2 regions of the Shewanella sp. UCD-FRSSP16_17 genome follow, and region 1 is predicted to be linked to the other one. Evidence: predicted binding sites of a transcription regulator. Region 1 holds the regulator's gene; the other holds the start of a gene.
What was found. The regulator LexA, encoded in region 1, represses DNA repair genes until DNA is damaged. The targets are predictions, from matches to a motif close to TACTGTATNNNNATACAGTA.
Positions count from the first base shown of each region.

Region 2: the regulator LexA is predicted to act here: its motif matches at 2,555-2,574, upstream of recN (DNA repair protein RecN).

Region 1 covers NZ_LZFV01000046.1:203,505-208,253, forward strand. The annotation lists gene plsB (glycerol-3-phosphate 1-O-acyltransferase PlsB) at 1-1,651, opposite strand, end outside; gene lexA (transcriptional repressor LexA) at 2,061-2,678, shown strand; gene A9267_RS18045 (cell division inhibitor SulA) at 2,675-3,181, shown strand; gene coxB (cytochrome c oxidase subunit II) at 3,623-4,749, shown strand, end outside.
Region 2 covers NZ_LZFV01000002.1:352,638-357,386, forward strand. The annotation lists gene barA (two-component sensor histidine kinase BarA) at 1-736, shown strand, start outside; gene A9267_RS06405 (YjaG family protein) at 726-1,337, shown strand; gene A9267_RS06410 (AEC family transporter) at 1,521-2,486, shown strand; gene recN (DNA repair protein RecN) at 2,627-4,285, shown strand; gene A9267_RS06420 (phosphatidylglycerophosphatase A family protein) at 4,363-4,749, opposite strand, start outside.

The DNA.
Region 1 (4,749 bases):
GACGTTCCAGCTCTGTGCGCTCTAATGCATTTTGTTCAGCGGCTAATAACACCATACTGGTTAACGTAACAGAGCTCGCAGCTGCTGCACTGTTAATGTTTGTCATCACTTTATTGGCTAATTGATTAACCGCAGGCGTTAACCATGTTGGTTTTTGCTCGGGATCTTTAGCCACTTCTTCACGCCAATCTGGCGACTGCTGATTTAAGAACTGCTGTACGTTAATTGGCTCACCAAAGTTAACGTAACCTTGTCCAAAGTTACCCAACTTACGCAATGCACCAAACACTTGCCATACAGATTCTTTTTGCTTTTTCTTACCACTTAATTCTTTATGATAAGTCGACACTTCCATGACATGATCGTAGCCAAGATACACTGGCACTAAGGTCACAGGACGCTCGATACCCCGCAATACGCTGTTTACCGTCATCGCTAGCATGCCTGTTTTAGGAGCAAGTAGACGGCCAGTACGTGAACGACCACCCTCAGTGAAATACTCAACTGAATAGCCTTTAGCAAATAGTTGATCTAAATACTCTCTGAATACTGCGGTATAAAGCTTATTACCGTTAAAACTACGACGGATAAAGAAGGCACCACCACGGCGGAACATTGGACCTGCCGGCCAAAAGTTAAGATTAATCCCTGCCGCAATATGCGGTGGAACCATGCCTTGATAATAAAGAATATATGACAGTAACAAGTAATCCATATGGCTTCGATGACACGGCACATAAACGATTTCATGACCATCATGATGCAGTTTACGAACTTGCTCCGCACTCTTGATGCTAATACCACTGTATAACTTGTTCCAAAGCCAAGTTAAGAAACGCTCAGCAATACGAATCAAGTTATCCGAATAGTCTGCCGCGATTTCATCAAGGTACTCAATGGCTTTTTCACGTGCCTTTTCTTCGGGAATTTTTTTGTTAACGGCTTCTTCTTGAATGGCACGCTTGATGGATTCTGACTTTAACAGCGAATTGAACATCGCTTGACGATTAGGAAGCTGAGGCCCCGTCATCACCTTACGTTGTCGGCGAAAATGCACACGAGCCACACGGATAAGCTTATGCGCAATACTGACATCTGTGCCGTGTTCATCAGCCATATAACGCAGCGACATGGCATTAGAAAATTGAATGAAGTTATGGCGACCTAAAAATAGAATCATTAACCATTTACGTAACCATGTTGGGTTTTCACGCTCAAAAACCGCAGCGGTCATGGTGTCATCTTCTTTACCTGGGATACGCCCCCAATATAGGCTTACAGGCACAAGCTGGATGTCGAGTTCTTTGTTCTTTTGGTGTAATTCGAGCAACTTAGTAAAGTTTGCTACAAATTTATCGCTACTATGGCGCTTACCAAACAAGGGTTTACGCCCTTCCACACACACAATTCTAGGGGTATTGAAACCATCAACATCTAACCGTTCATACGGACTTGGCAAGTTATATTTAGCTGTCATTTCATGTAAGGCAGCAATATCACTCAGCGACTCCGTTTTCATCACATAGACCACTGGCTTGTCAGGATCTAAGTTAAGGTCAGCGAACGGATCTTCAGGCACAACAACACTGTGTACCATTAATTTCTGAATCCAACGTAATGATTTAGCAATGATAGAATCTGGTTTTAGCATGGGTCTTCGCATTATCAACAACGATTTATTGCGCATAGGATACCAGAATATCATTCAGTTACACTAACCTCGGTAAATCTAGTTAACATTTAAGTAGCAAGTTTTGTTGGTTCTAACATCAAGTATCAATCACTTAGTAAGTAGCAAAACATTTAGGTACAGTACTGTATAAATAGACGGTATCCAGTACTTTTTGGCTTATTCACTTGAGTCATCAATAATAAAACACACTAATTTACCGACGCCCCGCAAAAACAATAAACTACTGATTTAATTAACTTTAAACAACTAGAAACTTCGATAAAAATTCATATCTATTGCTTTATCAGCAAAAAATGTTGGTTAATACTTGCGCGACCAAAGATACTGTATATAATGACAGTCACTGTATAAAAAAACAGGAATCAACATGAGACCTTTAACGCCACGACAAGCTGAAATTCTAGAATTAATTAAATGCAATATTGCCGAGACAGGTATGCCACCAACTCGTGCAGAAATTGCCACTAGATTAGGCTTTAAAAGTGCTAATGCTGCAGAAGAACATTTAAAAGCACTCGCTAAAAAAGGTTGCATTGAAATTATTCCAGGTACCTCTCGCGGTATCCGTATGGTCCAAGAAGAAGAGGAAGTTGAAGAAGGCTTACCACTGATTGGTCAGGTTGCGGCTGGTGAACCAATTTTGGCGCTAGAACATGTTGAACAATACTTTCAAGTTGATCCTGAAATGTTTAAACCCAATGCTAATTTCTTACTACGTGTTCGTGGCGACAGTATGAAGGATATTGGCATTATTGAAGGCGACTTATTAGCGGTTCACAAAATGCAGCAAGCTAAAAATGGTCAAGTCGTTGTTGCCCGTGTTGATGATGATGTCACCGTGAAGCGTTTTGAAAAGAAAGGCAACGTTGTTTATCTGCATGCAGAAAACGAGCAGTACTCGCCGATAAAAGTCGATTTAACATGCCAAAGCCTTACGATTGAAGGGCTCGCTGTTGGCGTTATCCGTAATGGAGGTTGGTTATGAACACATTAATAGGTAATGCACCACGTCACCCAGGTTTATGGATGGACATGGCATCAGCAGCTGCGCCAGTAAAGCAAGGTATCGAAACCAAACAAACAGCTAACCAAGGGTTAACTGAATTAACTCAGCTATGCGGCCAGTTAGCCGTATTAAGTCAACAAGGGCGATGGATTGTACTGATTAATCCGCCTCACATTGGTTACAAACAAATTCTAGCGAACGCCAATGTCAGAATGGACCGTGTATTACTGGTTCACACTAAAGATGAAGTCGAAACACTGTGGGCAATGGAAAAAGCACTCACAAGTGGTACATCCAGCGCAGTGATTACATGGACAACCCCATTAGATGCTCGTGATAATCGTCGCATTCAATTAGTCGCTAAAAGCGCCTTAGCACAAGGTGTCATTATCGAAGATGTAAATACTCACTTACGTGATGACCAATTAAACGCCAGTAATCCTGTGACTGCAACCCAATTGAATTTATCTGCATTTCACTAAAGTCTATTTGCTAAAAAAGCCCTTCATTTCGGTGACGGGCTTTTTTTTGCGCCTTTTTTCAGCAAATTAGATGATAAAGTGATCTTGATCAATATTTAATCTCCAAGTAATGTAGTTAACAAGGGGGTAACATTTATTGACCTCTCTTAGTGGTAAAAATGAACATAAGTGATAAAACGCTGTAAAGATTGTGCTGGTACCATGCGGTATAGAAAGCCTTGAATAAAAAAGCGTCAATTTAAGAATTGAAAAGTTCAGTATTAGGTACAAGTGTGGCCACCAAAACCCAATAGAATAATCGAGTATTAATACTCACTGCCACCGTGTACTTTGAAGTGATCAAACTTTTTCGGGAATAGAAAAGTTTGCATAGAGCAGAGTATTACTGTGTGACTTTTCCTTGTTGTTATTGCAAATCGCAATTGGCAGAGGAGTAGTCTTGTGAAGCGATTGTTGTATGGATTAATGGTGCTGTTTTTTGCAGTGCCACTTGCAGCGGCTGATATGCCGCTTAACATGACCCAAGGGGTAACAGAGATCAGTGGTAAGGTTTACGACCTCCATATGATCATTCTTTATATCTGTTGTGCTATTGGTGTTGTGGTATTTGGAATCATGATTTACTCCATGATTTATCATAGAAAATCAAAGGGTGCAGTACCTGCTGATTTCCATGATAGTACCAAAGTGGAAATAGCATGGACTGTCGTGCCGTTTCTTATCCTCATTGGTATGGCAATTCCTGCCACAAAAACCCTCATTGCTATGGAAGACCCAAGTGATGCGGAGTTAACTATTAAAGTAACCGGCTCTCAATGGAAATGGCATTACAGCTATTTTAATGAAGACGTCGAGTTTTACAGTTTACTTTCCACCCCTGCCGATCAAATTACTGGGACAGAAACGAAAACTGAAACTTACCTACTTGAAGTCGATAAGCCCCTCGTTCTGCCAATCAATCGTAAAGTACGCTTTTTAATGACTTCAGATGATGTGATTCACTCTTGGTGGGTTCCTGCATTTGCGGTGAAAAAAGATGCTAACCCAGGTTTTATTAATGAAGCTTGGACCAAGATTGATAAGGTTGGTACCTACCGAGGCCAATGTGCTGAGTTATGTGGTAAAGACCACGGATTCATGCCGGTGGTAGTTGAAGCCGTTTCTGAAGCAGACTTTGAGCAATGGCTGAAAGATCAAAAACAACTCACTGCTGATGCAAAAGCCGCGGCCGAAGCGTCACTGTCGCAAACCCTGACCTTTGATGAGTTGATGGCTCAAGGTGAACAAGTTTACATGGGCCGATGTGCCGCTTGTCACCAACCAAATGGTGCAGGACTACCTGGTGTATTCCCGTCTCTTATCGGCAGCCCAATCATTAAAGGGTCAGTTGCTGGCCACATTGATATTGTCGTCAACGGCCAGCCTGGTACTGCCATGCAAGCCTTCGCGAAACAGCTTACTGCAACAGAAATTGCAGCTGTTGTGACCTACGAGCGAAACGCTTGGGGTAATGATTCTGGTGATGTGGTTCAAGCTGCAGATGTGAACTCTGGTGGGGCACCTAGCGA
Region 2 (4,749 bases), on a different contig from region 1:
CGTTGATGACAACTTAGCGAACCTTAAATTAATTGATACCTTACTGAAAGAGCTCGTGGTGAATGTGGTATCGGTGAATAACGGTGATGATGCGATTAAGTATGCTAAACAACAAGTATTCGATGTCATCTTTATGGATATTCAAATGCCGGGCACTGATGGTATCACAGCAACCAAGTTGATTCGTCAAGAGTCACAAAACCGCAATACGCCAATCATTGCCGTCACTGCCCACGCAATAGCAGAAGAGCGAGAATTAATTTTAGGTAGCGGCATGGACGGTTATCTGCCTAAGCCGATTGATGAGGCAGCCCTTAAAGGAGTTATTGATCGCTGGATCAATAAACCTAAGTTTACCCATTTTGATATGCACACTCTAAATTGGGAATTATGCCTTGCTCAAACGAATCAAAAACCTGATTTAGCCCTCGAAATGCTGCAGATGTTAGTTGATTCATTACCTGATAACGTTGTTAACATTGAAACAGCCCTTAAAACCGTCAATAGCGAACTCATGTTACAGACCGTGCATAAACTTCATGGGGCAAGTTGTTACTGTGGTGTACCTAACACTCAGAAGCTTTGCCAAGAAATTGAGTCTGCGCTAAAGCACAAAACCAGCATTGAAGATCTTGAACCAGAAATACTTGAGTTACTTGATGAGTTAACTAAGGTAGAATCAGCAGCAAATCAAGTGATATCACAGTTATCAGCGGATGTACCCAATGAGTCATAAACCCGGTTTTTTTAAACGTTTAAAAGCGTTGTCTTTACCTCAAAAGCAATTATTTGCTACCGCACTTTGCCAACGCATGTTGCCAAATTATCAGTTATTTTCTGAAGTTTGCGAATTTGGCGAGCCAAAAACACTCAGCACTGTCTTAGAGCTATTGTGGCAATCTCAATACGATAAAAAACTTAAATTTAACTATGACATTCATTTACAACGCTTAGAAGACAACACCCCTGAGCCAAGTAACTTTGAAGCATACGGAGTTTACCCAGCAATGGATGCAGCTGTCGCGTTAACCACCTTACTTGGCGGTATTCAGGGTAAAATTGAAGAAGACATTACCAACATCAGTAAATTATCTTCAAGTACAGTAGCCAACTACATTGAAGCTATCAGTGTTGATGAACTTCAAGATGAATTAAACGAAGAAGTCGTAGAAGAGTTTGTTTTCGCACATCCTGTGATGCAGGAAGAAAAAGAACTACAAGGAATGTTACTGGATATTATTGAAGCTAACCCTAAATTATCAGCTGAATTCGTTAAAGAGTTACGTAAAGAAATAGTCGACGCTGGTGTTTCTAATATTGGGATCAGTGTTCAGTAACTGAGTTTTTTGTTAGCAATATTTATTGGCAAGATTTATGGGCATTCTGCCTATAGATAAACTTTGAGCACACTTGTTAGTGCGCTCAGAGTTGCACTTGCATCATTAACTTATTCGCCAACCCAATGACTGTCAAATCAACAATGTCATTGACTTCCAATAGACACACATAAGGAGAAGATGATGGCCAACATTTTAACTCCCCTTATTGCTGTCTTTGGCATCATGTTGCTAGGCTTTATTGTTCAAAAACTAAAAGTGCTTCCTCATGATACCGACTTTACATTAAACGAATACGTCTATTACGTGGCGTTCCCCGCTATTTTATTCATTGCGTTAGCCGAAACCGATATACATGAGATCATGCAATGGGGCTTTATTGCGGCCTTTGGTATTGCAATGGTTGTGACCTATTTCATTACGGTGCTCATTTCATCTATCGCAGATAAAAAACAACCGGCACTAGCCGCTATCAGAGGGTTAAATACCAGCTTTGGTAATACCGCATTTATTGGTATTCCACTAATGATGATGCTTTATCCAGATAACAATCACGCAATCACAGCTGCTGCAATTGCGAGTTTGTTATCTGTCATTATGTTTGCCTTTGCAATGGTCAATATGGAACTTGCCATCAATAAAAAGCAAAAACGACACCCTGTGCTTATTATGTTGAATGCGTTAATTAGTAATCCCATTGTTATTGGTTGCACTTTAGGGGTCATGGCATCAGCTTTGTATATCCCAATTCCTGATAGCATCAGCATGATGATGAGGTTAATTGGCAATACCTCAAGCCCATGTGCGCTGTTTGCGATTGGTATGGTTCTCGCTAAAGCAATGCATGGAGGTACAGAGCCTGAAACGCCACCTCACCATCTTGCAATCGAAATGGGCATATTAAATATACTTAAACTCGTGATTCAGCCATTGATTGCTTATGGTTTACTACGCTATTTTAATGTCGATAACGAGTTACTTATCATGGGGGTCATCTTAGCTGCATTACCAACTGCAGCAAGTGTTTACTTACTCGCACAGCGTTATCAAACCTATGGGCTGTCGAGCGCTAAATGCATCTTGATTAGTACCCTTGCCACCTTTATTAGCCTTCCCCTGATTGAACAATTACTTGAACAGCTCAACTAAATACTAAACTTCTTGCTGCTAATAACTTCCGCATAAATACAACTCAAAAAAATTAGCAACCAGCACTTTACTGTATATAAAAACAGTGTAGACTGTTTATAAATACAGTGGTTTGGTGTTTCTTTACACAGGGATAGATTATGCTTTGCCAATTAAGCATTAATAATTTTGCGATTGTACGTTTTCTTGAACTTGACTTTAAAGCCGGAATGACCAGCATCACAGGTGAAACTGGTGCCGGTAAATCTATCGCTATCGATGCGCTAGGCCTATGCTTAGGCAATAGAGCCGATGCCAATACCGTTCGCCCTGGGGCAAACAAAGCTGAAGTTTCTGCACGGTTTTCGCTTGAAGATGTGCCGTATGCTAAACGCTGGCTTGAAGATAATGATCTTGATGTCGATGAAGAATGTATTTTACGTCGAACGATTAGCGCCGACGGTCGCTCTAGAGCCTACATTAATGGTAACCCTGTCCCACTCACTCAACTTAAAGCACTAGGACAATTATTTGTCGGAATTCATGGGCAGCACGCTCACCATGCCATGCTTAAAAGTGAGCATCAACTTACCTTACTCGATAGCTATGCCAACCACAGTATCCTTATCGACAATGTGAGTAAAAGCTATCAACGCTGTAAGCTCATTGAAAATGAATTAAAACAATTACAGTTAAACCAACAAGAGCGTATTGCCCGCAAACAACTTCTACAATACCAAGTCGAAGAACTGGACGAATTTGCTTTAAAGCCTGGTGAATTTGAGCAAATAGAGCAAGAACACAAACGCTTGGCTAACGGCAGTGATTTAATTGAAAATTGTCAATTAACGCTTCAATTGCTTAGCGAGGATGATGAGCACAATATCGAGTCCTCATTAAATCGGGTGATAGGTTTTGCCGATCAATTACAATCATTTGATCCAGCATTGCAAAGTGTTGCAAACATGCTCAATGAAGCCTTAATTCAGGTACAAGAAAGTACCAGTGAAGTTCAAGACTATTTAAGCAAAATAGAGCTAGATCCCGAGCATTTTGCATTTTTGGAACAACGTATTTCCAAGGCCATGCAACTGGCGAGAAAGCATCATGTTCAAACAGAACATTTAGCTGAACACCATCAAGCATTAGCCATAGAATTAAAAGAGCTAAATAACGATGCAACCCGACTAGATGAGATTCAACAGCAAGTTGACGACAGTAAACAAGCTTATATTAAAAGCGCTCAAAAACTCAGCCAAAGCCGCCTTCGCTATGCAAAAGAGCTTAATAAACTTGTCACTCGCTCGATTCATGAATTGAATATGCCCAAGGGTAAGTTTTCTATAGAAGTCAATTTTAACCCAGACATTCAATCTGTTACTGGTAGCGATCAAGTTGAATTTCAAGTGACCACTAACCCAGGACAACCCCTTCAACCGATTGCAAAAGTCGCTTCTGGTGGTGAGTTATCACGTATTGGTTTAGGTATTCAAGTTATTACTGCGAAAAAAGTTGCCACCCCGACACTCATATTTGATGAAGTCGATGTCGGTATTTCTGGGCCAACTGCGGCCGTTGTTGGACGTATGCTGCGCAGTTTAGGGGAATCTACTCAAGTTATCTGTGTGACCCATTTACCTCAAGTAGCAGGTAATGGTCACCAACATATGCTGGTGAACAAGTTTAGTAAAAGTGGTGGCACTGAAACGCAAATGAAACCCCTTGATAAAGAGCAAAGGATCAGTGAATTAGCTAGGTTATTAGCTGGTGATGTTATTACAGAAAACACACTTGCTAACGCTCGAGAACTACTTCAATAGCTAAGATAGTAAAGTGCTCACTAATCACTAAAAAGCCCACCAATTGGTGGGCTTTTTAGTGATTGTTCAATCAAGACTTATACGAAGTAATAGATAAGCTGCAAACAGATTAATGCAAAAAAGCCTGCTAAAACATCGTCAATCATAATACCAAAGCCGCCATGAACTTTGGCATCTAGCCAACGAATAGGCCAAGGTTTCAAAATATCAAAAAAACGGAATAGTGCAAAACCAATGACTAACCATATTAAGCCCGCTGGGGCAGCTATCATGGTAATCATTAAGCCGGCAACCTCATCCCAGACAATGGCGCCATGATCATGGACTCCCATGTCTTTGGCTGCTTTATCACATATATAAAAGCCAATAAGCGTACTTAACACAGTGATAATAATAAATGCGGTTAAGCTAAGGTGCCCCATTAAGTAAACTAATGGCACGGCTGCTAATGTACCGAAAGTGCC